DNA from 3 places in the Cytobacillus spongiae genome. Region 3 is predicted to be linked to each of the others. Evidence: riboswitches for the same ligand, from Rfam matches in the RefSeq annotation. Region 3 holds a riboswitch; each other region holds the start of a gene.
The links. A riboswitch is a leader RNA that binds a small molecule or an ion and turns the genes downstream of it on or off. The one in region 3 is predicted to bind S-adenosylmethionine.
Positions count from the first base shown of each region.

Region 1: linked by a shared signal. The riboswitch ahead of LS684_RS17715 (methionine ABC transporter ATP-binding protein) and the one ahead of LS684_RS04525 (homoserine dehydrogenase) in region 3 are both predicted to bind S-adenosylmethionine.
Region 2: linked by a shared signal. The riboswitch ahead of metK (methionine adenosyltransferase) and the one ahead of LS684_RS04525 (homoserine dehydrogenase) in region 3 are both predicted to bind S-adenosylmethionine.

Region 1 is NZ_CP089997.1:3,488,135-3,498,381, reverse strand. It holds gene LS684_RS17720 (O-acetylhomoserine aminocarboxypropyltransferase/cysteine synthase family protein) at 52-1,371, shown strand; SAM riboswitch class I at 1,482-1,590, shown strand; gene LS684_RS17715 (methionine ABC transporter ATP-binding protein) at 1,759-2,784, shown strand; gene LS684_RS17710 (methionine ABC transporter permease) at 2,777-3,442, shown strand; gene LS684_RS17705 (MetQ/NlpA family ABC transporter substrate-binding protein) at 3,455-4,291, shown strand; gene LS684_RS17700 (carboxymuconolactone decarboxylase family protein) at 4,726-5,094, shown strand; gene LS684_RS17695 (YuzK family famiily protein) at 5,343-5,483, shown strand; gene sufC (Fe-S cluster assembly ATPase SufC) at 6,406-7,191, shown strand; gene sufD (Fe-S cluster assembly protein SufD) at 7,209-8,519, shown strand; gene LS684_RS17680 (cysteine desulfurase) at 8,519-9,748, shown strand; gene sufU (Fe-S cluster assembly sulfur transfer protein SufU) at 9,738-10,175, shown strand; gene sufB (Fe-S cluster assembly protein SufB) at 10,243-10,247, shown strand, end outside.
Region 2 is NZ_CP089997.1:3,318,345-3,328,591, forward strand. It holds gene LS684_RS16725 (LLM class flavin-dependent oxidoreductase) at 1-913, opposite strand, end outside; gene LS684_RS16730 (tetraprenyl-beta-curcumene synthase family protein) at 1,108-2,187, opposite strand; gene LS684_RS16735 (gamma carbonic anhydrase) at 2,473-2,994, shown strand; gene LS684_RS16740 (C39 family peptidase) at 3,062-3,862, shown strand; gene asnB (asparagine synthase (glutamine-hydrolyzing)) at 3,859-5,754, opposite strand; gene metK (methionine adenosyltransferase) at 6,307-7,506, opposite strand; SAM riboswitch class I at 7,823-8,000, opposite strand; gene LS684_RS16755 (thiol-disulfide oxidoreductase DCC family protein) at 8,159-8,533, opposite strand; gene pckA (phosphoenolpyruvate carboxykinase (ATP)) at 8,742-10,247, shown strand, end outside.
Region 3 is NZ_CP089997.1:839,027-849,273, forward strand. It holds gene LS684_RS04500 (ThiF family adenylyltransferase) at 497-1,636, shown strand; gene LS684_RS04505 (PqqD family protein) at 1,633-2,826, shown strand; partial or broken gene LS684_RS04510 (excalibur calcium-binding domain-containing protein) at 3,103-3,368, shown strand; gene LS684_RS04515 (methyl-accepting chemotaxis protein) at 3,839-5,848, shown strand; gene LS684_RS04520 (trans-sulfuration enzyme family protein) at 6,461-7,612, shown strand; SAM riboswitch class I at 7,701-7,809, shown strand; gene LS684_RS04525 (homoserine dehydrogenase) at 7,885-8,877, shown strand; gene LS684_RS04530 (sodium-dependent transporter) at 8,999-10,247, opposite strand, start outside.

The DNA of each region.
Region 1 (10,247 bases), 1.5 Mb from region 3:
GATTAGTTTTTGCTAATTTGTTAGCACAAAAAACAAAAGGGAGAGATGAGGATGTCAGAAAAACAAAAGAATTATCGATTAGAAACGTTAGGAGTACATGGGGGATTAACACCAGACCCAACTACGGGTGCAAGAGCGGTACCAATTTATCAAAATAATGCTTATCAATTCCGCAATACAGAACATGCCGCTGATTTATTTGCGCTTAAAGAGCCAGGATATATTTACTCGCGCATTCATAACCCAACTGTCACAGTATTTGAGGAACGAATCGCTCTCCTTGAAGGAGGGGGTGGGGCTTTAGCTGTTGCGAGTGGGATGGCTGCTATTACAACTGCCATTCTAAACGTAGCAGAAGCGGGTGACGAGATTGTCGCTGCTTCGAATCTCTATGGGGGAACATACAACTTATTTACTGTAACGCTTCCAAAGTATGGGATAACTGTAAAGCTTGTTGATTCAAGTGATGTGGAGAATTTCCGTCAAGCGATTACAGCAAAAACGAAGGCTGTATTTGCTGAAACAATTGGAAACCCAAGTCTACGCGTACTAGATATTGAGAAAGTGGCTAAGGTAGCTCATGAAAATGGGATCCCACTTATTGTGGATAACACATTTGCCACACCATATCTATGTCGTCCAATAGACTACGGAGCTGATATTGTTGTTCATTCGGCAACGAAATGGCTCCTTGGCAATGGAACAACATTAGGAGGGGTCATTGTTGATGGAGGAAAGTTTGATTGGAATTCTCCAAAGTTCCCATCTTTCATTAAGCCAGATCCAAGTTATCATGACATTGTCTATAGTGAGGCACTTGGTCCATTGGCATATATCGTGAAAGCGCGTGTTCAGCTATTAAGAGACTTAGGGCCCTCTCTTAGTCCACAAAATGCATTTCAATTTACTTTAGGTTTAGAAACTCTTCATGTACGTATGAAGGAGCATGTGGCAAATGCAAGAAAGGTTATCCACTATTTAGAATCACATCCAGCCGTGAACTGGGTGGGGCATCCCGAGCATGAAAAGCACCCAGATGTGAAACTAGCTGAAAAATACCTACCAAAAGGGGCTGGCTCTGTTCTTGTTTTTGGAATTGCAGGTGGAAGAGAAGCAGGTGCGAAATTTATTAACCAGCTGGAGCTTTGGGCACATGTGGCGAATGTGGGAGATGCGAAGAGCTTGGTCATTCATCCAGCTAGTACGACCCATCAGCAGCTAGATTCAGAAGGCTTGAAAAAAGCGGGCGTTTCAGAAGATCTTATTCGCCTATCTGTTGGAATTGAAAATGTTGAGGATTTAATTGATGATCTAGAACAAGCACTTGAAATAGCTACTGGTATTTCTTCATCTGTTGCAGCTAAGGTATAAGATTCCATCATTTTTTTCGTTGACACCCCTTTTTATCCATGATACGATAAATTTCGTAATTTAAAAAATACTTACTTCGTTTAAAGTGTTAATTGAATATAGAATGTTTGCTCTTATCCAGAGAGGTGGAGGGATGTGCCCTATGAAGCCCGGCAACCGTCAGTGAAAATCTGAAATGGTGCCAATTCACACAAAGCTGTTTGCTTTGGAAGATGAGAGAAAGGAAACGAACGTATGCCTTTCTGCTCATGAGTAGAAAGGCTTTTTTGTTTTTTTGAACATTTCACCTATATAGGAAGATGGATAAGATGATGACCTTTGAATGAATTATCCAATTGATTCAAAGGATAACAGCATAGACGAAGGGATAAAAGGGGTGGTAAACAAATGATCTCGATACAGAATGTTAAAAAAATATACTCATCCAAAAATGGTCAGGTTGTTGCAGTAGATGATGTTAACCTTCAAATTAAAGAGGGTGAGATTTTCGGTGTGATTGGTTACAGTGGTGCGGGAAAAAGTACACTTATTCGCATGTTAAATGGCCTTGAACTCCCATCTGAAGGTACGGTGACGGTTGCTGGAAACGAAGTATCTAAAGTTAAAGGAGAGAAACTTCGCAAAGCACGTCATGAAATTAGCATGATTTTTCAGCATTTTAATTTATTATGGTCACGAACAGTCCGCGAGAACATTGCTTTCCCACTAGAAATTGCAGGAGTTGCAAGTAATGAGCGTCGCACACGCGTCGATGAGTTAATTAAGCTTGTAGGACTTGAAGGACGAGAAGATGCCTACCCATCTCAACTGAGTGGAGGACAGAAGCAGCGAGTAGGGATTGCAAGAGCACTTGCAAATAACCCGAAAGTACTTTTATGTGATGAGGCAACATCTGCTCTTGATCCACAAACGACCGATTCTATTTTAGAACTCTTGGTAGATATTAATGCACGCCTCGGCTTAACGATTGTCTTAATCACTCATGAAATGCATGTAATTCGAAAAATTTGTCATCAGGTAGCTGTGATGGAGTCTGGACAAATTGTTGAGATGGGTCCAGTACTAGATGTGTTTAAACATCCCAAACAGTCCATTACGAAGCGATTTGTTCAACAAGTAACAGAACCTGAAGAAACGAAAGAAACGATTGAGCATCTACTGGAGCAATATCCACAGGGGAAGGTTGTTCAATTGACCTTTGTAGGTGAAGCAGCTGAACAGCCGCTCATTACCAACCTCATTCGAAAGCATGATGTAAGTGTAAATATCCTTCAAGGGAAAATATCACAAACACAGAATGGGTCCTATGGAACATTATTCATCCATATAGATGGAGAGCTGAATGAAGTGACAAGAGCAATGGAATTTCTTCATTCCCAGCAAGTTGGAGTGGAGGTGATTTCTAATGGCTGAGCTTTTTCCAAATGTTAATTGGGAATCCATGATAGAAGCAACGAAAGAAACTTTATATATGACAGCCATTTCCGTGGCAGTAACTTTCGTATTAGGTATCATATTAGGATTGCTCTTATTTCTAACAGCGAAGGGGAATATTTGGGAGAATAACTTCGTGAATAAAATAATAGGCGGGTTCGTGAATATTTTTCGATCCATTCCTTTTATTATCTTAATTGTCCTATTAATTCCGTTTACTAAATTCATTGTAGGCACGATGATTGGAGAAAATGCAGCATTACCAGCACTAGTCATTGGTGCAGCTCCCTTTTATGCGAGAATGGTCGAAATCGGACTAAGGGAAATTGATAAAGGGGTTATTGAGGCAGCAAAATCAATGGGAGCTAAAACATCAACGATTATTTGGAAGGTTCTTCTGCCGGAATCAATGCCTGCATTAGTTTCGGGTATAACCGTTACAGCTATTGCTCTAGTAGGCTATACGGCAATGGCAGGTGTCATCGGAGCTGGTGGGCTTGGAAATCTAGCTTACTTAGAAGGATTTCAAAGAGGTCGCAATGATGTCACCTTTATGGCGACAATCGTAATTTTAATAATTGTATTTATCATTCAATTTATTGGTGATTACGTCACTTCCAAACTAGACAAACGATAGGAGAGACAAAAAATGAAAAAATGGGTAAGTTCAATTTTAACATTCGCAGTAGTTTTGGTTTTAGCTGCATGTGGTACTTCAGATGAAGGAAAATCAGGTGACAAAGCAGCTGATCAGAAGAAAATTGTTGTTGGAGCATCAAATGTTCCACATGCAGAAATCTTAGAGCAAGTAAAACCTCTTTTGGAAGAAAAGGGCATTGAGCTTGAAATTCAACCATTCCAAGATTATGTATTGCCAAACAAGGCGTTAGCAGATAATGAATTAGATGCGAACTACTTTCAGCACATTCCATATTTAGAAGCGCAAATTGCTGAAAACGGGTATGATTTTGTGAATGCTGGTGGAATTCATATTGAACCAATTGGCGTTTACTCTAAAAAGTATAAAAGCTTAGATGAACTACCTGAAGGTGCTACGATCATCATGAGTAATTCTGTTGCAGACCATGGACGTATTTTGACAATGCTTGAAAAAGAAGGATTAATTACGTTAAAAGAAGGCATTGAGAAAGTGAAAGCAACAGTTGCAGATATTGAAGAAAATGAGAAAAATCTAAATTTCGATACGGAATATGAAGCAGCATTATTACCACAAATTTATAACAATGATGAAGGTGACGCAGTTCTCATTAACTCTAACTATGCAATTGATGCTGGATTAAACCCAACAGAGGATGCCATTGCGATTGAAGGGGAGCAATCACCATATGTAAATGTGATTGCTGTACGTTCTGGGGACGAGAATAGTGAAGAAATCAATGCTCTAGTTGAAGTATTACGATCGAAAGAAATTCAAGATTTTATTTTAGAAAAGTATGAAGGTGCTGTTGTTCCGGTCACAGAATAATTGACTTCAAATGGTACTAAAGAAAATCCTAGAACAACATGCCGATAAATTTACTAAACAGGGTCTAGCATAGGCCCTGTTTTTTTTAGGGTATTTTCTAAAAGAATATTGTATCACCCCAAGAAAGATTCCCTTCTTCATACGATAGCTGGCAGGTTGGAGCGGAAGAGTGCGAGACACTTGAGGGAGCAGTGGGACAGTTGAGATCCCACAGGCTAAGCCGAGGATACTCACCGTACGTCTTACGGAAAGCAAGGACCTGGAGCGGAAACTGAGCATGTTTCAAAAAGCTACAACGGATAGGAAAACAGATTTTTTAAAAGAATAGTTTGTTTCCTATTCAAACATACTAACGAAGAAAAAGTCTTAGCTTTCAGAGTGAGTATGTCTAAAGAAAGCTTCTTATTATGAATATGATGGGAGTTGTGAATAAAATGGAACATCAATATGAAGCAAATAATTCAATACAAGGTGCACTACATGACTATAAGCTAGGCTTAGGAGTTTTTACGGAGAAGATGCCTGAACTCGCTCATCATTATCATGCATTTACTGAAGAATGCTTTAAAGCTGGTTCGCTTTCGCAAAAAGATAAGCAATTAATTGCGCTTGGAATTAGTCTATATTCACAAGATGAGTATTGCATCATTTATCATGTCAAGGGCTGTATAGATCAAGGGGCTACAGAAGAGGAAATATTGGAAGCTGTTGGAGTTACTGCTGCATTCGGCGGAGGTGCTGCAATGAGTCAAGCGGTAACGTTAGTTCAAGAAGCAATGACAGAATTAAATAATTTACAATAGAAATTGCATAATCAAGAAGAATAGGGAGTTATTTTCCAAAATGATAAGAACGCTGGAGGTGAGTGTTTTACACTCTCTCCTATCCATACATACCCTTATTTTCAACGGTTTTCCCGCTTTGTAACGTACAACGATTCAATGATAACATAATAATTGTTTAAACGAATCGCTTATGCGAGAAAAACCGAAAGGATGGATTCATTATCAGTCAGTTACAACTCAATTATACAAGTGAGATGGAAAAGGCTATGCATGGGGCCCATGGAGTTGGCTATGAATTATATCGTCGAAAGCACGAGGTTCGAATGAGAGTAGAACAGAAAAGACAGGAAGACTATGTCGAAAGCCAACGCATGATTGCTGACTTAGATCGAAAATTAAACTCATAAAAATGAAAAGTGACAATTAAGTGAATAGAGCAAAAGAAACGAGTGAGAGGCTGGGATATAAGTATTTCAGTCGATGGTATATCCGAACGATTAGGAGTTATCTCCTTACTAGTTCGGGTATTTTTGTTTGTTTGGAAATCAAATTTTTAAAATAGTGGAATGGAGCGGAAGACACTCGACTACTAAGGGAAATAGAGGAAAGGCAGCGAGGAGACTCAGATTCCTCCCCGCGGAAAGCGAGTGTCTGCAGCGCATTTACAACCAAACTATATGAAAAAAGTCGTTGTTCGTCTTTGAGAAAGTGTCATTTAGTTATGTCACAGCCTCATGGAAAAAATCCATTGTTCTCTGCTTGAATCAGACGCATTTCGTCAGTATGTACTTGACAGGATTTAGGATTTAGTACAAACATCATCTATGAGAAGCAATTTTAGTATGGATTCGACTTGCTGGAATGATTGAAATTCATTCTCAATAAGATACTGATAAATGAGAATAGTTTTCAATTGTTTTTTCTTTTTACTACATGGATTAAGAACTTAATGGGTAAAATAAGATAGTCTTTTTTTTGAAAGCACCAACACAATAATGAAATGACTTACTGATAGATTAATCGTTGCTTCTCTGTAGAATTCTAGGCCGAAAATTAATGAATTTATTAAAAGTATAAAAGTTTTTCACTATGTTCAACTTGTAAAATATCTTATCCTATAAATAATGTAATTCAAGTGAGCTATTTTCTTTTTTTATTTCGTGTTTAAAAGTTCATGTAAATTAAAGAAGTAAACACTGCTAAAGAGTTGCTAACAAATTTCATTTGTTATAAGATTGTAATGAGAATAAAATGAGAATAAGAAGTGTTGGCATGATTTGCTAAAAAATATGCAGGTACAAATCTTTTTTTATTGATGGAGGTATAACAATGGCAGGATCTACTTTAACGATTAAAGATCTTCATGTTCAAATTGAAGGGAAAGAAATTTTAAAAGGTGTAAACCTTGAAGTAAAAGGTGGAGAAATTCACGCAATTATGGGACCTAACGGAACAGGTAAATCTACTTTATCTTCTGCAATTATGGGTCATCCAAAATATGAAATTACACAAGGTAGCGTTACTTTAGATAATGAAGATGTTCTTGAAATGGAAGTTGATGAGCGTGCTCGTGCTGGTCTATTCCTAGCAATGCAGTATCCAAGTGAAATTAACGGTGTTACAAATGCTGATTTCCTTCGTTCTGCTCTAAATAGCCGTCTTGGCGAAGGAAATGAAATTTCATTAATGAAATTCATCCGTAAAATGGACAAAAATATGGAATTTCTTGAAATGGACCAAGATATGGCACAACGTTATTTAAATGAAGGTTTCTCTGGTGGAGAAAAGAAGCGTAACGAAATTCTTCAATTAATGATGTTAGAACCGAAGATGGCTATTTTAGATGAGATTGACTCTGGTCTTGATATTGATGCATTAAAGGTAGTATCAAAAGGAATTAACGAAATGCGCGGTGAGGAATTTGGTTGCTTAATTATCACTCACTACCAAAGACTACTGAACTATATTACTCCTGACTTTGTACACGTAATGATGCAAGGGCGCATTGTAAAATCAGGGGGACCTGAGCTTGCACAACGCTTAGAAGCAGAAGGATATGACTGGATCAAACAAGAACTAGGTATTGAAGACGAAACAGTTGGGCAAGAAGCGTAAGCGTTAGGGGGATTATAATGACTATTGAGACAAAACTAGCGTTTGATCAAGAGTATGTTCAATCTTTTTCAAACGAAATGGGCGAACCGGCATGGCTAACTGAGCTACGTGTCAATGCTCTTGAAAATCTTGATGCGCTACCAATGCCAAAACCGGATAAAACGAAAATTGACAAGTGGAACTTTACACAATTCGAAAAGCATCTTGTGAAAAGCGACGATTTTGCGTCTTTAGACGAGCTTCCAGCTGATGTGAAAGCATTAGTTGATACAGAGGCTGCTGAGCAAAATCTATATATTCAACGCAATAATCGACCAAGCTATCTTTCTGTAACACAAGAATTAAAAGACAAAGGTGTAATCTTTGTTGATATTTTTACAGCTGCTAGAGAGCATGGAGAGCTATTGAAGAAATATTTCATGACCGATGCAGTAAAGGTAGATGAACACCGACTTACAGCATTACATGCGGCTTTAATGAATGGTGGAGCTTTCTTATATGTACCTAAAAACGTAGAAGTAACTGAACCGATTCAAGCTGTCTATGTACATGATGATACAGAAGCAAATGTATTTAATCATGTAATTGTTGTAGCAGATGATAATAGTTCAGTTACATATGTTGAAAACTACATTTCAACTGTTGAAACTGCAGGAAGCCAATTCAACATCATTTCAGAAGTTATTGCAAATGGAAATGCAAAAGTGACTTATGGTGCTGTTGATACGCTTGCAAAAGGTGTAACAACATATGTAAACCGCCGTGGTGTAGCTGGAAGAGATGCGAAAATTGAGTGGGCACTTGGCTTAATGAATGATGGCAACACCATTTCAGAAAATGTAACAAACCTTATGGGTGATGGCTCACATGGAGATACAAAGACCGTTGTAGTTGGCCGAGGAGAGCAAATACAAAACTTTACAACAAGTGTCGTTCACTTTGGGAAAAATTCTGAAGGATATATCTTGAAGCACGGTGTAATGAAGGATCAAGCAACTTCTATCTTTAACGGAATCGGAAAGATTGAGCATGGTGCCTCTAAGTCTAACGCTGAGCAGGAATCTCGTGTATTAATGCTTAGTGAAAAAGCTCGCGGTGATGCGAATCCAATTCTTCTTATTGATGAAGATGATGTAACAGCAGGTCACGCTGCATCAGTTGGACGTGTAGATCCAGTTCAGCTTTACTACTTAATGAGCCGTGGGATTCCGCAAAAAGAAGCGGAGCGTTTGGTCATTCATGGATTCCTTGCACCAGTTGTTAATGAGCTTCCTATTGAAGGGGTTAAAAAGCAGCTAGTGGAAGTTATCGAAAGGAAAGTTAAGTAATGAATATCCAAGATATTCGCCAAATGTTTCCGATTCTCAATCAAGAAGTCAACGGAAATCCGCTCGTATATCTTGATAGTGCGGCAACTTCTCAAAAACCAGTGCAAGTTATTGAGGCATTGGATCAATATTACCGAGAGTATAATTCTAATGTTCATCGCGGGGTTCATACCCTGGGTACAAAAGCAACCGATGGATACGAAGGAGCTCGTGAGAAGGTCCGCAAATTCATACATGCGAAATCAACGGAAGAGATTATTTTTACCCGTGGGACAACTACGGCGTTAAATACAGTTGCTATGAGCTACGGACATGCGAACCTATCTGAAGGGGACGAAATCGTGATTTCCTATATGGAACATCACAGCAATATTATCCCATGGCAACAAGTAGCTAAACATACTGGTGCAACGTTAAAGTATCTCCCGTTACAAGAGGATGGAACGATTTCATTAGACGATGTTCGACAAACCGTAACTGCTAATACGAAAATCGTATCTATTATGCAAGTCTCCAATGTATTGGGTGTAATGAACCCAATAAAAGATATTGCGAAAATTGCTCATGAAAATGATGCAGTTATGGTAGTAGATGGAGCGCAAAGTGCACCACATATGAAAATTGATGTACAGGACCTAGACTGTGATTTCCTAGCATTCTCTGGACATAAAATGTGTGCTCCGACGGGAATCGGTGTCCTTTATGGAAAAAAAGAGCTTTTAGAAAAAATGGAGCCTGTTGAATTTGGTGGAGAAATGATTGACTTTGTCGGTCTATACGAATCTACCTGGAAAGAGCTTCCTTGGAAGTTTGAAGGGGGAACACCAATAATTGCGGGTGCGATTGGACTAGGGGCAGCTATCGACTTTTTAGAAGAAATCGGTTTAGACCAAATTGAAGCACATGAGCATAAATTGGCTAAATACGCATTAGAAAAAATGTCGACCATCGAAGGAATGACTATCTATGGACCGATGGATCCTGAGAAACGTGCAGGGCTTGTCACATTTAATATGGATGATGTTCATCCACATGATGTGGCAACCGTGTTAGATGCAGAAGGGATTGCTGTTCGTGCAGGTCATCACTGTGCGCAGCCATTAATGAAATGGTTGAAAGCTTCTGCTACTGCTCGTGCAAGCTTCTATCTCTATAACACTGAGGAAGATATTGATAAGCTAGTTAACGGGCTAGTCAAAACAAAGGAGTATTTTAGCAATGTCTTTTAATAATTTAGATACTCTTTATCGACAAGTCATAATGGACCATTATAAAAACCCTAGAAACAAAGGGGTTTTAACAGAAGATGGTAGTTTAACGATAAATATGAATAACCCAACTTGTGGAGACCGTATTCAATTAACATTAAAGGTTGAAAATGGAATCGTTGAGGATGCAAAGTTTGATGGAGAAGGCTGCTCCATCTCTATGTCTTCCGCATCGATGATGACACAAGCAATTAAAGGCAGGAATATGGAAGAGGCGATCAAGCTCTCAAAAGTATTTTCTGACCTGATGCAAGGAAATGAATATGACGAAGATCTTGATCTTGGTGATATCGAGGCATTACAAGGGGTTTCTAAATTCCCGGCTCGTATTAAATGTGCAACTTTAGCTTGGAAGGCAATGGAAAAAGGGCTAAAGGAACAACAATAAAAGTATATAGCTAGCAGGATGGTGGATGGGTCCACATCCTCTTCTATAAGAATGGAGGAACACGACAATGGC
Region 2 (10,247 bases), 1.6 Mb from region 3:
CATATTGCTCGCCTATTGCAAGAATCTGCTCCTTTACTTTCTGAGGATTTCCAACAATCATTCGCTTGCGATTTTCTTTCATTCGCACTAGTTCATAGGGACTGTATTGATATGCTGCTGCTTTTTCAGGACTAGGAGTACCATTTGATCTCATTCCTTGTTCGATCATTAAAATCGAAAGGTCGATACTCGATGCAATTCGCTCTGCTTCTTCATCTGTTTCTCCACAAATGACAAAGACAGCTACCATATTTAGCGGTTGCTTCAAGTATTTTGAAGGTCTGAAATGACGCCGATAAGATTCGGTATATTGGACGCCACCCTCGCCATTAATAAATTGAGCAAATGTATATGGGAGCCCCTTTTGTGCTGCTAAAATGGCACTTGATGAGCTAGATCCAAGCACCCATACTTCGGGTGCTGTTTGAATTTGCGGTGTTGCCTTAAGACCATTAAATGGATGGTGATTTGGAAGTGCATCATGTAAATAGCCCAAAAGATCATCAATTTGCTCTGGGAACTGATCAGTCATTCTACGTTGTCCGTGGTTTAATGCCATAGTGGCAATCGGCATCCCGCCTGGAGCTCTTCCTAAACCAAGGTCCATTCGATTTGGGTTTAATCCTTCAAGAACGCGGAAGTTTTCCGCTACCTTATATGGGCTATAATGAGGAAGCATTACACCTCCTGAGCCAACACGGATGGACTCTGTTTTCGCTGCTAAATGTGCAATTAACACTTCTGGAGACGAACCGGCTAAGCTCGTTGTATCATGATGTTCAGATACCCAAAATCTAGAGTATCCTAGCTTTTCTACATGCTGTGCTAATAACACTGTATGGTTTAATGCCTGTTCAGCAGACATCCCTTCAGATATCGGTGACTGATCTAATACACTTAATTTGAGAGTCATTTCTACACCTCTTTTTTTATCGTGTTATTATTATCTGCCTCCGAGAAAAAAATGTCTAATGAACTGCTTAAGAATGATGATTTAGGGTTCACTCTCACTCATGGAATGTTAAGTCTTATGAAAGACAGAAATAGTAGAAAAAGAACACACTTACAGCTAGTTTTAACTTATCCTCTTAGTTTTTGAAATGCACTTTATTTACCGAATATCCTCACCATTCTAGGTGAAATTAGCTTTTGCATCGATCTGTAAGCTCTTCCATTAATGTAAAAAAAGTAACTAATCATGCCAGAGGTTTTGATCATCTCTTTTGCTAACTTCTTGACATTTTTCTGTTTTCTTACTTTTTCATCTGATAAATAAATACCTACCAGTCCACGATTGATAAGCTTGTGAAATTGTTTATGGGGAAGCCCTTCTGTATGACGGTCCGCTTCTAGAATAAAGTGTTTTAACCGATCGAATAGCTCTTGTTCGTCTTGATAATAGAAGCAGAAATTTAAATCTCCACCTTCACGATCCTCATCTTGGTCGATTAAGTAATCTAATAAGATATGTAAACCCTGAATGTATGGAAAATACCCATTTCGAATATTTTGAGCATGGGTATCTTGAAAATCATCTCTCATCCCGTAGGAGACAAGACAGAAAATGCCGAGGGTAGACCCTGAGCATGCAGAAAATTCATACCACTCCATTTCTGGAATATGATTCTTATACAATTCGTACCAACTTTGCAACCTGCCCTCTCGCTCTTCAACTTTGACATGCTTATGTATTTGTAAATCACTATAATATTGGCAAAGTTCAAGAAGGTGCTTTTGAATGTACTCATAATGTCTCATTTTCCCTAAAACATGCTGGCACGTTTGCACAAGGTCTGAGAGATAATTTCCATCCTCTTGATCCTCTCGAAAGCGATAATAATTAACATGTCTCGCACCTACCGTTAGAGCATGGCTCATCGATTCGTGAAGAGCAGCAAAATCATTGGGATCAAGAGAAGTACTTCGATCACATAAGTTGTCTAAATAGTCACTGATAGTTTGATAAGCTACAATAAATTTAATGGCATCTTTGTACTGATTTGTTGCCATTAGTGACATGATGCCTCCACCCTCACAATGAAAGGTTTTATGCTGGATACTGGAGAGAGCTTGCTCCCTGAGCTCTGCATTCGGAATTTGCAAAGCGCGCTCCTTCCAATATGCTAATTCACGATGTACTGCTGGGATAATTTTCCGATAGACACGAGACATTAAACTGATAGGCATAGATGGAATCAACTGTTACACCTCACTACACATGAATGGCTCTATTGTGTTTATTTTTGTTTACAAGGAGCTGTGATGCTACTCCTACTTCGTGATTTTTTCATAGCTATATTTAATAAACCTTATTCTATCATCTCCAGCTTTTATCACAAAGAAAAGTCCATTCGTATAATTGAGGTAAAATCTACATTGTTCTTTTTAAGCATTGCCGATGAAATAGGGGTTCCAAGGCAATGCTTAAAAAGATAAAATAGAATCAATCATTATTAAGGAGAGAGAATAGTCATGATCTATCCATATAAAGGAGTAACACCTCGCATAGCAGATACCGCATATATTGCTGACTTTGCAACTGTAACAGGAGATGTTGTTATTGGGGAAGAATCAAGCATCTGGTTTAATACGGTTATTAGAGGGGATGTTTCACCAACGCTTATTGGAAACAAAGTAAATATACAAGATAATTCTGTTTTACATCAAAGCCCTAGCCGCCCACTTATTATTGAAGATGAAGTAACAGTTGGTCATCAAGTGATATTACACAGCTGTACCATCCGAAAAAAAGCTCTTATAGGAATGGGTTCAATTATATTAGATGGCGCAGAAATAGGAGAAGGAGCTTTCATTGGAGCAGGTAGTTTAGTCCCTCAAGGAAAGAAAATCCCACCAAATTCACTGGCTTTTGGAAGACCTGCAAAGGTGGTACGTGAGCTAAATGCCGATGATATTCAAGACATGGAGCGCATTTCAAGAGAATATGTAGAAAAAGCTCAATACTATAAGTCAATTCAACAAAAGGATTTATAACTCAAAATGAGCCTATATATTCTTTGCCGACCTTCCCTATATTATTCAGTTGATAGGAGGTGGCTAAATGCTTAGATTCCTATCTGTGTTTCTAGTTGTTCTTCTGATCATAACTGGCGGCTTTATTTTAGATAATACTCAAAATTCCAAGGTTGTACTCGCCATCGAATCGGTCAGATCGTGGATAAACAAGCCCATCGCAAAAACCAACACCTTTTTAGAAGATAATTTTGAAATGTCGATTATTAAAATACAAGACCAGGCCCTCATAGATGCACCTGTGGTAAACCAGTTTCCTGAGCTTCCACGAGGCTGTGAAGTTACGAGCCTAACTATGCTTCTTCAATTTGCTGGAGTGCATGTTGATAAAATGACACTTGCGAATCAAATCGTGAAGGAAGGTTCTACTTATCGAGTAGAAAATGGGAAAATTTACTTTGGTAATCCTCATGATGGGTTTGTTGGAAATATGTATACGTTTGACGAGCCTGGTTTAGGTGTGTATCACGAACCTATTCGCGATCTGGCTGAACAGTACTTACCAGGGCAAATTGATGACTTAACAGGAACGGATTTCACCGAGCTAAAAATTCATTTATCGGATGGACGACCTGTATGGATTATTACAAACACAACCTATAAAAAGCTCTCACCCGATCACTTCCAAACCTGGTATACACCTAGCGGAAAAATCGAAGTGACATTTAAAGAGCATTCCGTTTTATTAACAGGATATGATGAAGAGTTTGTGTACTTTAACGATCCTCTAACAGGTGAAAAAAATAAAAAAGCACCCATAGCTGAATTTGAACAAGCCTGGGTGCAAATGGGGAGTCAGGCGATTACCTTTCTCCCACAAAATGATTAATTTTGAGCAATTGTTTCTTTCAGATACTCCTTTTCGAAGGAGTATTTTTTTTCCACATAGACTTGATGCCAAACCATGAACATTAAAACTGTCCATATTTTTCGGCTATTGTCCGCTTTTCCTTGGCAGTGATCCTCTAGTAAGCCTAATAAATATGGTTTATTTATTAAATGATCTGTGTCGCTCTCACGAATAATCGTTTTCGCCCAGTCATTCATTTCATCCTTTAGCCAATGACGGATTGGAACAGGGAAACCAAGCTTTTTGCGGTTTAATACATGATCAGGAACAATTCCTTCTGCTGCTTTACGTAAAATATATTTCGTCGTTCCGTTTGCTGTTTTTAAGCTTGTCGGAATTTGAGACGCGACATCAAATACAGCTTTATCTAAAAATGGAACACGAAGCTCTAAGGAATGAGCCATCGTCATTTTATCCGCCTTTAATAGAATGTCTCCACGCATCCACGTATGAATGTCAATATATTGCATACGGTCAACTGGATCATACCCTTTGCTTTCAGCATAAAGCGGCTTCGTAATGTCCTTATAATTCAGTCCGTCACGATATACGTTTAATAGTGAGCGTTTTTCTTCTTCAGAGAACATCTTGGCATTCCCAATGTATCGTTCTTCCATCGGAGTGACTCCACGCTCAATAAAGCTCTTTCCTTTCATTCCTTCTGGCATCACTTGCGCCATGAATTTTAGGAAGTTTTTTACGATGCTTGGCATTCTGTTAAAAACCTCTAAAGATTGTGGTTCACGATAAATGTTATAGCCACCAAAAAGCTCATCTGCCCCTTCTCCAGAAAGCACAACAGTTACATGCTTACGTGCTTCTTTCGCTACAAAATAAAGAGGTACACAGGCAGGATCGGCTAATGGATCGTCCATATGCCACATAATCTTTGGAATTTCATTCATATATTCTTGAGGTGTAATTACATGACTAATGTTTTCGACCCCAAGTTTCTCCGCTGTTTCCTTTGCTACGTCAATTTCACTAAATCCGTTTCTTTCAAACCCGACAGAAAACGTCTTAATGGCAGGATGAAATTCCTTCGCAATAGAAGCTATAATAGAGGAATCAATACCACCTGATAGAAATGAACCTACAGGCACATCACTTCGCATATGAATATTAACTGAATCAAACAATACGTCTTTGATTTCTTTAATGAAGGTTTCCTCAGATTTTTGTACCGGTTTAAAAGAAGCTTTCCAATAACGATTTACTTCCATCGGACCACCAATTTTTTTCGTGAAATAATGACCCGGCTCTAGCTTTTGAATTCCATCTGTCATCGTATATGGTTCAGGAACAAATTGATAGGTTAAATAATGCTGCAGAGAATCATAGTTGATCACTTCATTTTCTAATGCCAAAAGGATACTTTTCTTCTCTGATCCGAAGAAAGTCTTTTCTCCATCATCATAATAGAAAAACGGTTTAATCCCGAATGGATCTCTAGCTCCATAAAGAGTTTGCTCCTGTTTATCCCAAATGACAAATGCAAACATTCCTCGAAGCTTCTCAACTGCTTTCTCGCGTAAATGGCTGAATAGCGCAATAATGACTTCTGTATCTGAGCTAGTTTCAAAATTTAATCCTTCGTTAAGTAGCTCTTCACGTAGCTCCACGTAATTATAGATTTCTCCGTTAAAGATAATCCAATAACGTTCATTTTCATATGTCAATGGTTGGTGTCCACTTTCAATGTCAATGATGCTAAGCCTGCGAAAGCCAAATTGGATATGGTCATCGTAAAAATATCCATCATCGTCAGGTCCACGATGAGTAATTATATCATTCATATTTTTAAATACATGTCTTTGATTATCTTGAAAGTTCTGTGCCTTTTCATGTACACAACCAATAAATCCACACATTATGTACGTCACCTACTCCATTTCTATTATGTAATAATCTATTTGAAACTCAGATGTTTTCACATACATTGTTGTTTTTGAAATATGGGCCGTTTTCTGCTCCAGGATACTCGCTTGCAGCGAGGAGTGCGGTGAGTATCCTCGGTTTCGCCTGTGGGGTCTCACCTGTCCCACTGCTCTTGCAGGCGTCTCGCATCCACTCGCTCCAAACTGCTAGCCTTCATATGAAGAAAGGAATCTTACCTCATATTAAACAACAAGCTTTTAGAATATAGCCTTTTAATAAGATCTATTTGATTAACAAAAATATCCTTATTAAATAGAGTTTTTCCTCACAACAAGCTTTTCTAAAACAGGATAAACTTAATGGCATATCAATAAAACATACCTACTAATACTACCATTAATTATTTTATAATTGCACGGTTAAACTGAAAAAACAATAGGAAATATTAAGGGGATTCCCTTATAGGATCATTTATATATAGAGACGATATGAAAAAGACGGAAGTTACATGGATGTAACTTCCGTCTTTTTCATTTTGTTAGAGATTATACATTCGCTTGTTCGCGCAATGCATCAGCTTTGTCTGTAGCTTCCCATGGAAGGTCAAGATCATTGCGTCCAAAGTGTCCATAAGCAGCCGTTTGCTTATAAATCGGGCGACGTAGATCTAACATATTGATAATCCCTGCTGGACGAAGATCAAAGTTACTACGTACTAGATCTACTAATACATCTTCACTTACCTTTCCAGTGCCAAAAGTATCAACGGAAATAGATACAGGCTGTGCTACACCAATTGCATAAGCTAATTGTACTTCTACTTTATCTGCTAACTTAGCCGCTACAAGATTCTTTGCTACATAGCGAGCTGCATATGCTGCAGAGCGGTCTACTTTTGTAGGATCCTTACCAGAGAATGCTCCTCCACCGTGACGAGCGTATCCACCGTAAGTATCAACAATAATTTTACGGCCAGTTAAACCAGCATCCCCTTGTGGTCCCCCAATAACAAAACGACCAGTAGGATTGATGAAGTATTTAGTGTTTTCATCAATTAGTTCTTTTGGTACAACTGGATTAATAACATGTTCTTTTAAATTACGCTGGATTTGTTCCAGGCTAATTTCTGGATGATGTTGAGTTGAAATAACAATCGTATCAATACGAACTGGCTTGTCATTTTCATCGTACTCAACTGTTACTTGCGTTTTACCATCAGGACGCAGGTATGGAAGAATTTCTTCTTTACGTACTTCAGTTAAACGACGAGAAAGCTTATGAGCTAATGAGATTGGAAGAGGCATAAGCTCTTTTGTTTCATTACAAGCAAAACCAAACATTAATCCTTGATCCCCAGCTCCAATTGCTTCGATTTGCTCATCAGTCATTAAGCCTTCGCGAGCTTCTAACGCTTGGTCAACCCCCATAGCAATATCAGGAGATTGCTCATCAATAGAAGTTAAGACCGCACATGTTTCTGCATCAAAACCATATTTTGCACGAGTATACCCAATTTCTTTCACTGTTTCACGAACGATCTTTGGAATATCTACGTATGTAGAGGTAGTAATTTCACCAGCAACAAGTACAAGACCAGTTGTTACCGATGTTTCTGCCGCAACACGAGCATTGGCATCCTTAGCTAAAATTGCATCTAAAATCGCATCTGAAATTTGGTCACAGATTTTATCTGGATGACCTTCAGTAACTGACTCAGAAGTAAACAAACGACGTTTCGTTGACATCTGATTTCCTCCTTATATAAGAAAATAGCGAGGTTATCCTTTTGGCAAAAGATCAACCGCATATTTAACCTCAAGGTTGATACGGTACTCATTCCCTAAGTAATAAGAACAGCTTACTCCCACATTTCATTACGGTTATGGTTACTCTATACCTTATGAAGTGGTCTGGTAAACTTGGAGTTTTTATTAGGTTTTGGAATTCAAGATGAATTATTCATAAATATCCGATAGAAACTCCAGTCAAGATCATTTTAAACATAAAAAAACCTTCCCTATATAGAGGAAAGGTTGTTAGCAAAATGATTTGCGCCTTTCACTCTTATCGTTCAAGGATCGTGTCCTTGCGCAGATTTAGCACCTTTGCTCAAAAATAAAAGAGTTCTAAGAAGTCACGGCAAATTACTCTTGCCGTATGTGTTTGAATTCTTTAAGATCTTTGATAGCAGGTTGCTGGGTTTCATAGGGTCTGTCCCTCCACCAGCTCAGGATAAGAGAGTATCCGTTCAAGGAAAAATCATATCGTATCACATCGGATAATGTCAATGTTTTTTCAAAAATACTTTCAATTTACTCTTTTATTAGCATTTTGTATGTTATGGAATAAGTGAACCATCTGCTCCTGCCAAAATAGGAAGAATAGCTAAAGCAACTCTTATAAAGAGCATGATCCATCCTCACATTTACGTTTAAGGAAACGATGACGATTTTTTGCAATAAGTTTATAAGCCGGGACACCTATAAGAGGAACAAATGGGATGTATAATAAGGTAGCGATTATTGTAAATACAGGAGAAGTCAACAATAACCTCCGCACAGCATAAAACCCTTTTACTATTTTTTGATTCGGTAATATTATATGAAGCTCTTTTCTGAGATCTTCTTTAGTGAATGGAAATGACTTGTTTAAGCGCTCATACGTTTGCAGAGACACCCACTCTACTTTATTCAAACGATCCAATCGACGAAAGAGTTTTTTAGATTCTTGGCAAAGAGCACATGTTTCATCATATAGGGCAAGTATTTTCATCTCATCAGTCCCATTGTTAAATATTTGGAATATACATATAAATACACATTGTGGGGGTTAGACAGGAAATGTAATATATATTTTGAAAATTGATTGAACAAAAAACTTTTTTTGAATTAGTATAGACTAATTGTTTAAATGTGTTATACTAATTTAGAGATGTAATCACTTTCAAAAATACTATTGAAAAAAGGAAGGTATTCATCAGATGAATTCTGTAAGCATATCTAGTGAATTAACTGAGTTATTAAAAGGCAATAACATTCAAATGCATTTATCAGTGCCACAGCTAGTGGAAAAGGTTTTAACACGTGAAGAGGGTGTTTTAACATCTACTGGAGCTGTACGTGCTACAACTGGTAAATATACAGGTCGCTCCCCTAAGGATAAATATATCGTAGAAGAAGCTTCAATTAAAGATAAAATTGATTGGGGTTCTGTTAATCAACCTATATCTGAAGAAGTATTTAACAACTTATATAATAAAGTAATAAACTACCTTGCCCAAAAAGATGAAGTATTTGTTTTCAAAGGATTTGCTGGTGCAGATAAAAAATATCAACTTCCAATCCAAGTCATTAATGAATATGCATGGCATAACCTTTTTGCGCATCAACTTTTCATCCGTCCAACAGAAGAAGAACTATTGGATCATGAAACGAAGTTCACTGTTATCTCTGCTCCAAATTTCAAAGCGGATCCTTCCGTTGATGGAACGAACTCTGAAACTTTTATCATGGTATCATTTGAGCGTCGTACCGTTTTAATTGGTGGTACAGAGTACGCAGGAGAAATGAAGAAATCGATTTTCTCTATTATGAACTATCTTCTACCTGAAAATGATATCTTATCTATGCACTGTTCAGCAAATGTTGGTTTAGAAGGTGACGTTGCGTTGTTCTTTGGTCTATCTGGAACAGGAAAAACCACTCTATCTGCTGATCCTAACCGCCGCTTAATCGGTGATGATGAGCACGGTTGGTCTCCAAACGGTGTATTCAATATTGAAGGTGGATGCTATGCGAAATGTATCAATTTATCTCGTGAAAAAGAACCACAAATCTTTGATGCGATCCGTTTTGGTTCTGTTTTAGAAAACGTCATGCTAAACCATGAAACTCGAATTGCAGATTATGATGATAACACACTTACAGAAAATACACGTGCTGCATACCCTATCCAAGCAATTGATAATATTGTTGACCCTAGCATTGCAGGACATCCTAATACGATCATTTTCTTAACAGCAGATGCTTTTGGTGTACTACCTCCAATCTCTAAATTAACAAAAGAGCAAGCGATGTTCCACTTCTTAAGCGGTTATACATCAAAGCTTGCAGGTACTGAGCGAGGGATTACTTCACCTCAAGCAACTTTCTCAACTTGCTTTGGTTCACCATTCTTACCACTACCAGCTACTACTTACGCTGAAATGCTTGGTAAAAAAATCGATGAACACAATGCGAACGTATATTTAGTCAACACAGGTTGGACTGGTGGAGAATACGGCGTTGGTAACCGAATGAAGCTTTCTTATACGCGTGCTATGGTTCAAGCAGCTCTAGAAGGCGAATTAAATAATGTTGAAACGGTTACAGACGAAATATTCGGACTTAACATTCCTCTCCATGTACCTGGTGTACCTGATGAAGTCCTTCAACCAAACAAGACTTGGGCTGATCAAGGAGCATATGAGGTTAAAGCAAAAGAACTA
Region 3 (10,247 bases):
AACACCTGTGTAATTAAAGACCCTGCTAATTAATCGTTCATTCTCTGGAATTTCCTATTACGTAGATATATAGAGACAGTAAAAATATTGGTTATGTTGAAAAATTTATCAGCAAAGACGTGAAGGTGGGAATCAATTGAAATTTCGCTTAGTGTTCTACTAAAGTAATCTTAGAATAATATAAATTTCTGAATTTAAAATATATTCAGAAATTTATATTGACGTAATCCTAATTATCAATTAATATCAAAATTGTAAAAAGTTAGGGGGTGTGTTTGATGAAAATTACAGTTCGTAAAGTAGAAAAACTAACTCCAACTATTGATGCTGAGCTAATGCACAGAGGCGGTTAATTCCATACATAAATGTGTGGAATGAAACAAATGGGAAATCCCCACTCGTTGTTGAGCGGGGATTTTTCATGAAATTACTTAGAACATTCTTTACCAGTATCTAGAGGGAACCATATTATGACTTTCTAGGATGGGGGATTATTATGTTGAATCCGGCTTTTAAGAAGACATTGCATCCGATCATTAGAAAAGAGAGTTCAATTGAAGTCATTCACAATGGACAAATGATAGAACTTGATGATTTAGACGGTAATTTAAGTAAGCTGCTCCACCTTTTAGATGGAACGAGTTCAATGGAAGAGATTGCAAAAGAACTGAATATTAGCGTGCTAGAGCTTGGCGATGTAATTGAAGCTCTTGATGATCTTGGAATAGTAGAAGATATTGTTATTCCAACTACATACTCATCTACACAGATAGAACGGTATCAGTCAAATTTCAATTACTTTTCTAGCTATGCAAGTATGAATAATAGTAAGTATTCCATGCAAGAAAAATTAAACCAATCGAAAGTAGCAGTACTTGGACTCGGAGGTGGCAGCTTAACGGTATCATTTCTTGCAGGATTAGGTATTGGTGAAATTGTTGGTGTCGATTACGATACAATTGAACGCTCTAATTTAAACCGACAATTCCTGTATAACGAGGATGATATCGGAAGGCTAAAATCGAAAGTAGCAGACGAAAAAACAAGAAAAATAAATTCTGATATAAAAGTAAAGATGTATAACCGCGAAATTAAAAAGTATGAAGATTTATTAGACATTATCGAAGGTTGTCATGCCGTAATTAGTATGATGGATCAACCAAACATTATCGTCGATCGTTGGGTAAATGCTGCATGCTTTACATTGGGCATTCCATTTTATCTGGGCGGGTTTAATGCACACAAGATTAGATGGGATCGAACGATTCCAACATGTAATGAACCTTGCTTAGATTGCAAATTTATTGAACTGATTCAGATGGAGCCAGATTCCATCATTCGTTTAAAGACCAATTACGGTAGAACTTTTACTGGAGTTAACACTGGATTCGCCCCTAATTTAGCCATTTTAACTGGGCTTTTTACATCCGATGTAACGAAATTAATAACAGGCATCTCCCCGTTAATGAAACCTATCATATCAATCGATACGACCACAATGGAAATCTCACAGGACAATATTAAAACAACTAAAAAGCCATATTGTCCAACCTGTTCTTCTGATTTCAAAGAAATGGCTAGCTTAGAAGAATTAATTTCAATAGCTATTGATCACAATGAGGGTGTACTTACATGACGATAGAAATAAACTTAAACACAGTAGTTGATTGTTCACATTTATCGATACAGCCAGATGGAGATGAATACACTATAGGTGATCCACATACTGGAGAATTCTTACGAGTACCTGAAGTAGCTGTGGACGTTATCAAGTTGTTGGATGGACATTCCACGATAACAGAGGCTACAGATATTCTAAAAAAGAAATATGATGATGATATTGATGTGCTTGATTTTGCTAGCACTCTACTAGAATATAAACTAGTGTTAAGCATCGATGGAGAAGTGTTAAACCCTCAAGTAAAACGTGAACCGAGCAGGGTGCTCGTTCAGTTAGGTAGATTTTTCTATTCTTCACCGGCTTTAATTTTGTATTCTATTTCTTTTTTTATCATAATCTTTTTATTGTTCACGCAACCAAAGCTCACGCCACATTATAAGGACATCTTTGTGTTTCAAGCGATTGGTTTAAGCACCCTAAATTTAATGGTTGTAAGCTACCTGTTAATTGCAATTCATGAATTTGGACACGTTCTGGCAGCAGCAAAAGAACAGGTTATTTCACGTGTTCGCTTGAATTTACGAATGGTTTTTTTAGTAGCTGAAACCGATATGACTGGTTTATGGTCAAGGCCAAAATCAAAAAGATATGTGCCATATTTAGCAGGAATGGCATGGGATGTTGTAATTATTTTAGCTTGTTTGCTAATGCAATTATATAGTAGCAATCAGTTGGTCATAGATTATGCTAAGTTAATCGTATACATTTGTATTGTAAAGTTCATCTGGCAGTTCATTATATATTTACGAACCGATATGTACTATGTCGTTAGTAACTGGAAAAACACTTCAGCATTACATGAAAACGGAATTATGTACTTACGAAAGAAGTTCTTAAAGAAGGAGACTCCACTGTGGAATGATCTTCCGAAATACGAGCAAAAAAATGCAGTGTGGTTCGGATATTTGTATTTGGTTGGAGCCTTTGTTGCAGCTGGTCAATTTCTTTTATTTCGGCTACCTCCATCCATTTATGGAATCACGATTGTGATAAAAAATGTAGTTGCGAATGATTTTTACAGTTATTATTTTTGGGATAGCATCATTGTCCTTGGTGTGACGTTAATTCAATTGGTTACATGGCTACTTGGTTTTAGGACGCTATGGAGAGAACGTAAAGAAAGAAGGGCTGTTGCACAAGCCTAAAATAGAATGATATGAATAATGAAAAGCTTGTTTGATGCAACAAGCTTTTTTTATGAAGTTGTTGCTTAACCTACATTTGAATATCTTATTCCTTAGCGGGTGATAGGTAATCTTCGAGAGAGCTGTTTGTGAGGTGATGAGAAATATATCACTCTATCAAATTCGTTTTAAAAGGAAATTAACGAAAAATGGAAAAAACTTTTTGTCTATCTTGAAATCGAAACAAACCTTAAATTATCATACAGTTAAAATAAAGGATGTAAGGTGTGAGGAAGTATGAAAAAAACTATAGCTACTATTCTTTCATTAAGTTTAATGCTTGGTGTTACATCTGAATTAACTTCTGCTACTTCAGCAAAGTCGATTGAAAAATATCAAAATTGCACGGAACTAAATAAAGATTACCAAGGGGGGGGGCTCGTACTAAAGATACGGTCAATAAAGGAGGAAAGGTAAAATATAAACCTTTTGTGTCAAAAGAGCTTTATGATGCGAATAAGAGCAAGGATCGCGATAAAGATTTTATTGCATGCGAAAAGTAAAAGACAATCGTTTAATGAGATAAAAAGATCCCACAAAAAAGTGAAGTTACACGTTCCACATTTTTTGTGGGAATCATCTACTTAATGATGCCCCTCTAAAATCCCTGCCTCATCAGGGCTCCCTTTACGTAAAAACTCTTCATCACTTTCGCTTAGTTTTCCGATTATAAATTGTTTTGTGGGCATGATCATTGTAGTGTTCATGCTAGCATGATAAAACGAGGATTCCAGCATAAAAATTCCATCTCCAAATGGTAAGATAGCTCATACGTTTTTTAGGTGTATTTTCCACACATTTCATTATCCTATATGAATGTTAGAAATAGTTTTATTATCATAATGGATATAAAAAAAGAATGAAGTAAACGGCTAAATATACAAGATTGGAAAAGATTTAATATGAATTAACACTATCAACTTGTTAAAAACTGCCGATAAAATAGATATCAATTGAATAAAGGAGAACAGATATGAAAAAGGCATCAAGATTGAACAATGTTCAAACGAAATTAATTAGCATGATGTTACTTGTAACGTTAATTCCCATAATCGCTCTAGGGAGTTTTTCCGTTATGTATTCTCAAAAAATCGTGAAGGATGAAGTGGAAAATTCGACCGTACAGCTAGTAAATGAAGTCAGCAATCGAATTGATACCCTAACCAATGGGATTGGTGGCCAAATCACTCTTTTATCGAATAATATTAATTTTACCGATTACTATTTAAACCCAGAGAACGCTAAATACGGTTTCTTTTTATTAGATGGAACGCGTTTGACACGAGAGGATTATAAGCATCTCTATTTTGCTACTGAACGTAACGATTTTATGATATCACCTAAAGAATCTGGGGAAGGCTTGCCAGATGACTTCGACCCGACTACACGAGATTGGTATCAATCAGCTGTGAATAATAAAGGTCAATTAGTGACTGGGACTCCATACAAAGACGTAGCAACAGGAGATCTAGTAGTAACTTTATCTAAAACAGTTGAGAAAGCTGGAGAGGTTATTGGAGTCATTGGTGTGGATGTCGACTTAGGAAAGTTAGCAGAAGTAACAAATGAAATTGTTGTCGGACATGAGGGATATGCAGTATTAGTAGATCGAGAGGGGACTCTTATCACTCATCCAAACCAAGAATTGATTGGTACAGATGTAGTGACCAAGCTAAGTGTATGGGAAGACATGCAGAAGAATCAAGAAGGAGTAAGTAATTATGAGTACGACGGTAAAGAAAAATTTTCTGTCTACTCAACTAATGAAAGCACGGGTTGGCATGTATTAGCTACACTTGAAGAAAAGGAGTTTACGAGTCGTACAAAAGGGTTGGAATTTGCCATTTTTGCGTTGATGGCTGGATTTATTGTCATTTCAGCTGTTCTAGCATTCTTTTTTAGCAAAGGAATAGTCAAAAATATTCGTACTCTCCAACAATCAATTCAAACAGCATCTGAAGGAGATCTAACAACCCGTGTTTCGTTGAAATCAAAAGATGAATTTAAGCAATTAGAAGAGAGTTATAATCGGATGATGAATCATCTTTCAAAGGCTCTGACTGAGGTAGAAGCATCTTCACAAACAGTGCTGTCCACTTCGTCTTCCCTTTCTAAAATGACGGATGAGACTACATCTTCTATTTCGCAAGTGGCAATTGCAATGGGTGAGGTAGCTGAAGGGACCGCTTCGCAAACAGAAAACATTCAAACTGTCGCAGAAGAGATGGAACAATTGTCTTCGAATTTAGATGATATTAAAGCGGTAACCAATGATATGTTAGCTGTTCAACAGCAGTCAGTAGAGCTAGGTGAAAAAGGTTTAAACCATATGAATCTATTAACAATCAAATCGACGGATACGAAGGCATCTTCGAATCAAGTGTCTGCCATTATTGGAGAGGTTGCAGACAGTATGAAAGGCATTAGCGCGTTTATTGACACGATTACAGGCATCTCAGAGCAAACGAACTTACTATCATTAAACGCAAGTATTGAAGCGGCCCGGGCAGGTGAGCATGGGAAAGGATTTGCAGTAGTAGCCCAAGAGGTTCGCAAGTTAGCAGAAGAATCCCAAAGGTCAGCAGATCAAGTCGTTGGTATTATCCAAAACATTGAACAAGTTGTGGAGAAAGCGGTAGAGTCAGTAGAATCAACGAATCGTACGGTTGAAGAACAGGAAAAGGCAGTGGAAGAAACGAAAGAAATTTTTGCCAGTATTTTACGTTCATTAGAAGAAGTAACAAGGAAATCGGAGGAAGTAAGAACCTCGATTGAGATCGGCCAACAAAGCAAAGATATTGTATCTGAACAAACAAGTAATATTTCGGCGATTTCTGAACAAACGGCTTCAGCAACTGAGGAAGTCTCCGCTTCGGCTGAAGAAATATCTGCAACGATGGAAGAGTTTAGTAGACATGCAAATGGTCTTGAAGGATTATCTAGAAAGCTAGAAGAACAGGTTCGTCAATTTAAATTACGATAAGAAGTGAGAACGAGCAGGGGGACCCCCTGCTCGTTTTTCTATGATGGAAATTTGGTTTGCCGTGAGAAGAGGAAGGGCTAATTGAGATGGTAGGTCAATTGAGAGAATGCGGCAAATTGAAGTGATGTGTCAATTATGAGTTGCGAGTTAATTGCATAGGATTGCTCTATTAGGAGGCGAGAACTAATTGGATTCGAGGTTTAATTGTAAGATGTTGACGATTCTTCACGGAATTGTCCTTTTTGTGAGCGAACGCTCCTTTTATGAGCGTTCGCTCCATTATCCTCGAATATCGCTCGCATTTCGCCATTTTCGCTCCTATTCGACTAGAATTCGCTCCGATTCGACGAATTTTCGCTCCATAGATGAGGGTTTTCGCTCATCATAGGGAAATTCACATCTAATCTAGTATATTAAGGCTTTAATATGATCGGATATGGCTAATCAATGAGGTTTGATAAATAAAAAAGTGATAGAAAACAAGATGAACGATTAGTAGCATCAAAAGAGCATGGCTAAATTTCAGTATTTTATAAAAACTTTATCATTTCTTCCTTTAATTCTCTACTGTATAATAGAATTCATTAATCACCTGAATAAGGGGGCAGAATAATGAAGCGTTCGATACATACCGAAGTGGTTCATCAAAATAAAAAAGATACAGAATCCATTCGAAGTAAAGCAACACCGATTTTTCAAACCTCAGTTTTTCAATTTAAGACGTTAGAGGATCTAGAAGGGCATTATGAAGGAGACGGTTCCTATTTATATACGAGAAACGGCAATCCGAATACAGATGAGCTGGGTCAGGCGATTGCTAAGCTAGAAGGTGCAGAAGATGGGGTGGCTACTTCCTCTGGGATATCAGCTATTTTAGCAGGTATTTTGGCTGTGGTACAGAATGGCGATCACATCCTCGCAGCAGAAGATCTGTATGGTGGAACGTATCATTTACTGGGTCATGAATTGAAGAATTTTGGTATTCAAGTTACATTTGCTGATTTTACAGAAATAGAATCTCTTCAATCACATGTTCATTCCAATACAAAGCTGATCTACTCTGAATCGATTACGAATCCTTTTTTACGAGTAGAAAAGATAGCTGAACTTGTGAATTTCGCTAAGAAAAATGAGTTGATGACAATGATTGATAACACATTTGCGACACCGATCTTGCTCAATCCAATTGAGCTAGGAGTCGATTTAGTCGCCCACAGCGCGACAAAATACATCGGTGGTCATAGTGATGTGTCAGCAGGTGTTCTAGTAGGGAGAAAAGAACTCGTGGATAAGGCTCGGCAAAAAGTGGTGGGGCTAGGCTCTAATTTAAGCCCATTTGAAGCGTGGCTAACAATGAGAGGCTCGAAAACAATGGCTTTGCGAGTAGAGAAGCAAGCAGCTAATGCGAAGGAATTGGCTAATGCTCTCGTGGAAAGCGAGCTTGTAGAAAAAGTATATTATCCACAAAATGAACTGCCTAAAGGTAATGGGGCAATTGTAACCGTAACGCTGCAGCAAAAGGTAAATATGAGTGTCTTCTTTTCAGCGTTAGATTGGATAAAAATTGTTCCTTCACTAGCAGGTGTAGAAACGACAGTCTCCTATCCAATTGCTACATCCCATCGTGCTCTTCCGAAAGAAGCGAAAGAAAAATTGGGCATAACCCAGCATGTTGTGCGTATATCTGTTGGAATAGAAGAATTATTTGATATTGTCCAGCAATTTACCAAAGCAATTGAGCAAGCAGCTGGAAAATCCGTTTGAAAATAATAAATTTTCTAAAAATGATTGACGATTCGTATCGTATTCGATAAAATCCCCTTGTAAGTAAAAATCAGAACAACTAAATAAACTCTTATCCAGAGAGGCGGAGGGACTAGGCCCGATGAAGCCCGGCAACCACCAATGTACAATTGGGATGGTGCCAATTCCTACAAGTCATGTGACTTGAGAGATGAGAGGAGGATTGTCGATTTCACGCCCTCTTCTTTGGAAGAGGGCGTTTTTGTCAATTATTTAAGGAAGGACGTGGCGTCTTGACAGCTAAAACAATTAGAGTAGCTCTGTTAGGATTTGGGACAGTTGGGCAAGGTATTTTCGAAATGATTGAGGGGAAAAAGTCTGCTTTGAGTCAGTTACTTAATGCGGAGATTGAAGTACCTGTCATTTTCGTTCGAGATGGTGGAAAGAAGAGAGGTGTTCCAGCTAGTACAATTGTTACGAATCAGTGGAGTGATCTATTGAAAACTCCAAATATCGATGTTGTTGTGGAAGCGATCGTTGGGGAAGAGCCAGCTGCCACATATGTGAGCGAGTGGCTAGGAAGGGGAATTCCGGTAATCACCGCAAATAAAGAAATGTTTTCACTACATGGTGAGCGATTGAAACGTCAAGCACAAGATAATCACACGTATATTGGGTATGAGGCGACAACTGCTGGGTCTATTCCGGTTATTCGAACCATTAGTCAGCTTTTAAAGGTCAATCGAATTCATAAAGTCGAGGGTATTCTAAATGGGACAACGAATTATATGCTCACGTATATGAGAGAGCAAGGGAAGGAATATGAAGTAGCTTTAGAAAAAGCACAGCAACTCGGGTATGCTGAAGCGGATCCTACCAATGATGTAGATGGATTTGATGCCTTTTATAAGCTAATGATTCTTTGTGAAACCATATATGGTTCTCAGCCTGTTTGGAATGAAGTAGAACGGAGACCATTAGGTAGCTCTCTACAAGAATTAGTTCCTTTCGTAAATGAAAAATTAAGGCTTAAGTATATAGCTTCAGCTGAACTAGTAGGAGATCGCATTATTGGGTCAATCAGACCAACACTGGTTGGGCCGCAGCATCCGTTATTTGCTGTTGAGGGGGTAGATAATGCAATTATTATTCATACAGATTTATCGGGAGAGCTTACCTTAAGAGGGCCAGGAGCTGGGAAAACAGCAACGGCAAGTATTATGCTAGAAGAATTAGTAGCTATCTTTGCGAAAGAGAATATTCCATTTGCTCATAATAAAGGATGAGGTGCTATTGAACTGCGCCTCATCCTGTACATTAGTGCATAACTAATTGGAAAATCAAGCTCACACAGAAGAATCAAATGTACGATAACATCCTTTCCTTTGGAATGTCCTGTTATCAACCTTATTTAAAGATTCCGAGAGCATCCATGAAAACAATGATAATGATTGGTGGAATCACAAATTTTAACACGATATACCAAATGTTGAATAGGATGGTTCCTCTAGTAGAGTCTTGTAATAATTCTCTTTTAAGCACTTCTTTTTTGATTAAATTTGGAACAAATAATGATATGAGCAATACACCAATCGGGAGAAGAATATTACTCACAAGGAAATCGGCTGCATCAAAGGCGTTTTTTCCAAAAATCGTAAGGTCTGAAAGTGTGCCAAATGAAAGGGCAGATGGAATTCCAAGAATGAAGATGAAACCTCCTATAATCCATGAGTAAGAAGCACGCTTCTTCATATTCCCTTTTGAAAGTGTGGCGATAATAATCTCTAGCATTGAAAAAGCAGAAGTTAAGGTCGCAAATAAGAATAAGGCTAAGAATAAAAAGAAGAAGACCTCTCCCATTGCTAATTTTTCAAAAACGGCTGGTAAAACAACGAACAACAATCCTGGTCCTTCAGCTGGTTCAAGACCTAATGAGAATACGGCAGGGAAAATTGCGAGTCCAGCTAATACTGCTATAAATAAATTCATGAACACTACAGAAAGAGCAGGTTGAACAATTCGCTCTGTCTTAGGAAGATAGGAGCTGTATGTCACCATAACAGAAACCCCAACACTTAATGAGAAGAAGGATTGTCCCATGGCGAATAGGATGCTGTTGGAAGTTAATTTTGAAAAATCAGGTGATAAAAAGAATTTAACACCTTCTAAAGAATTTTCTAAAGTTAACGATCGAGCGATTAATATCACAAATAATACAAATAATGCGGGCATCAGCAGCTTGCTTGCCTTCTCAATTCCTTGCTGAACGCCCTTTGCCACAACGACGATCGTAATCAGTAAGAATGCAGCTTGAGCGAGAAGAACAGACCAAGCGTCCCCAATGGATTCTCCAAAAAGCCCGCCATAATCCGCTCCTGATTGGATGATTCCACCGAAGATTCCTTTGATGAAATAGATAACGATCCATCCACCTACCACACTGTAGAAGGATAGTAATATAAAGCAGGTAATGACTCCGATCCAGCCAATCCAATGCCATTTGCTATTTGGAGCAATCGCTGAATAGGCGCGAATAGCATCCTTTCCCGTACTTCGTCCAATAACGAATTCTGCTAATAATAGTGGAAGGCCTATGAATAAAGAAAATAATAAAAACAGTAGAAAAAAGGCTCCGCCACCACTCACTCCTGTTACA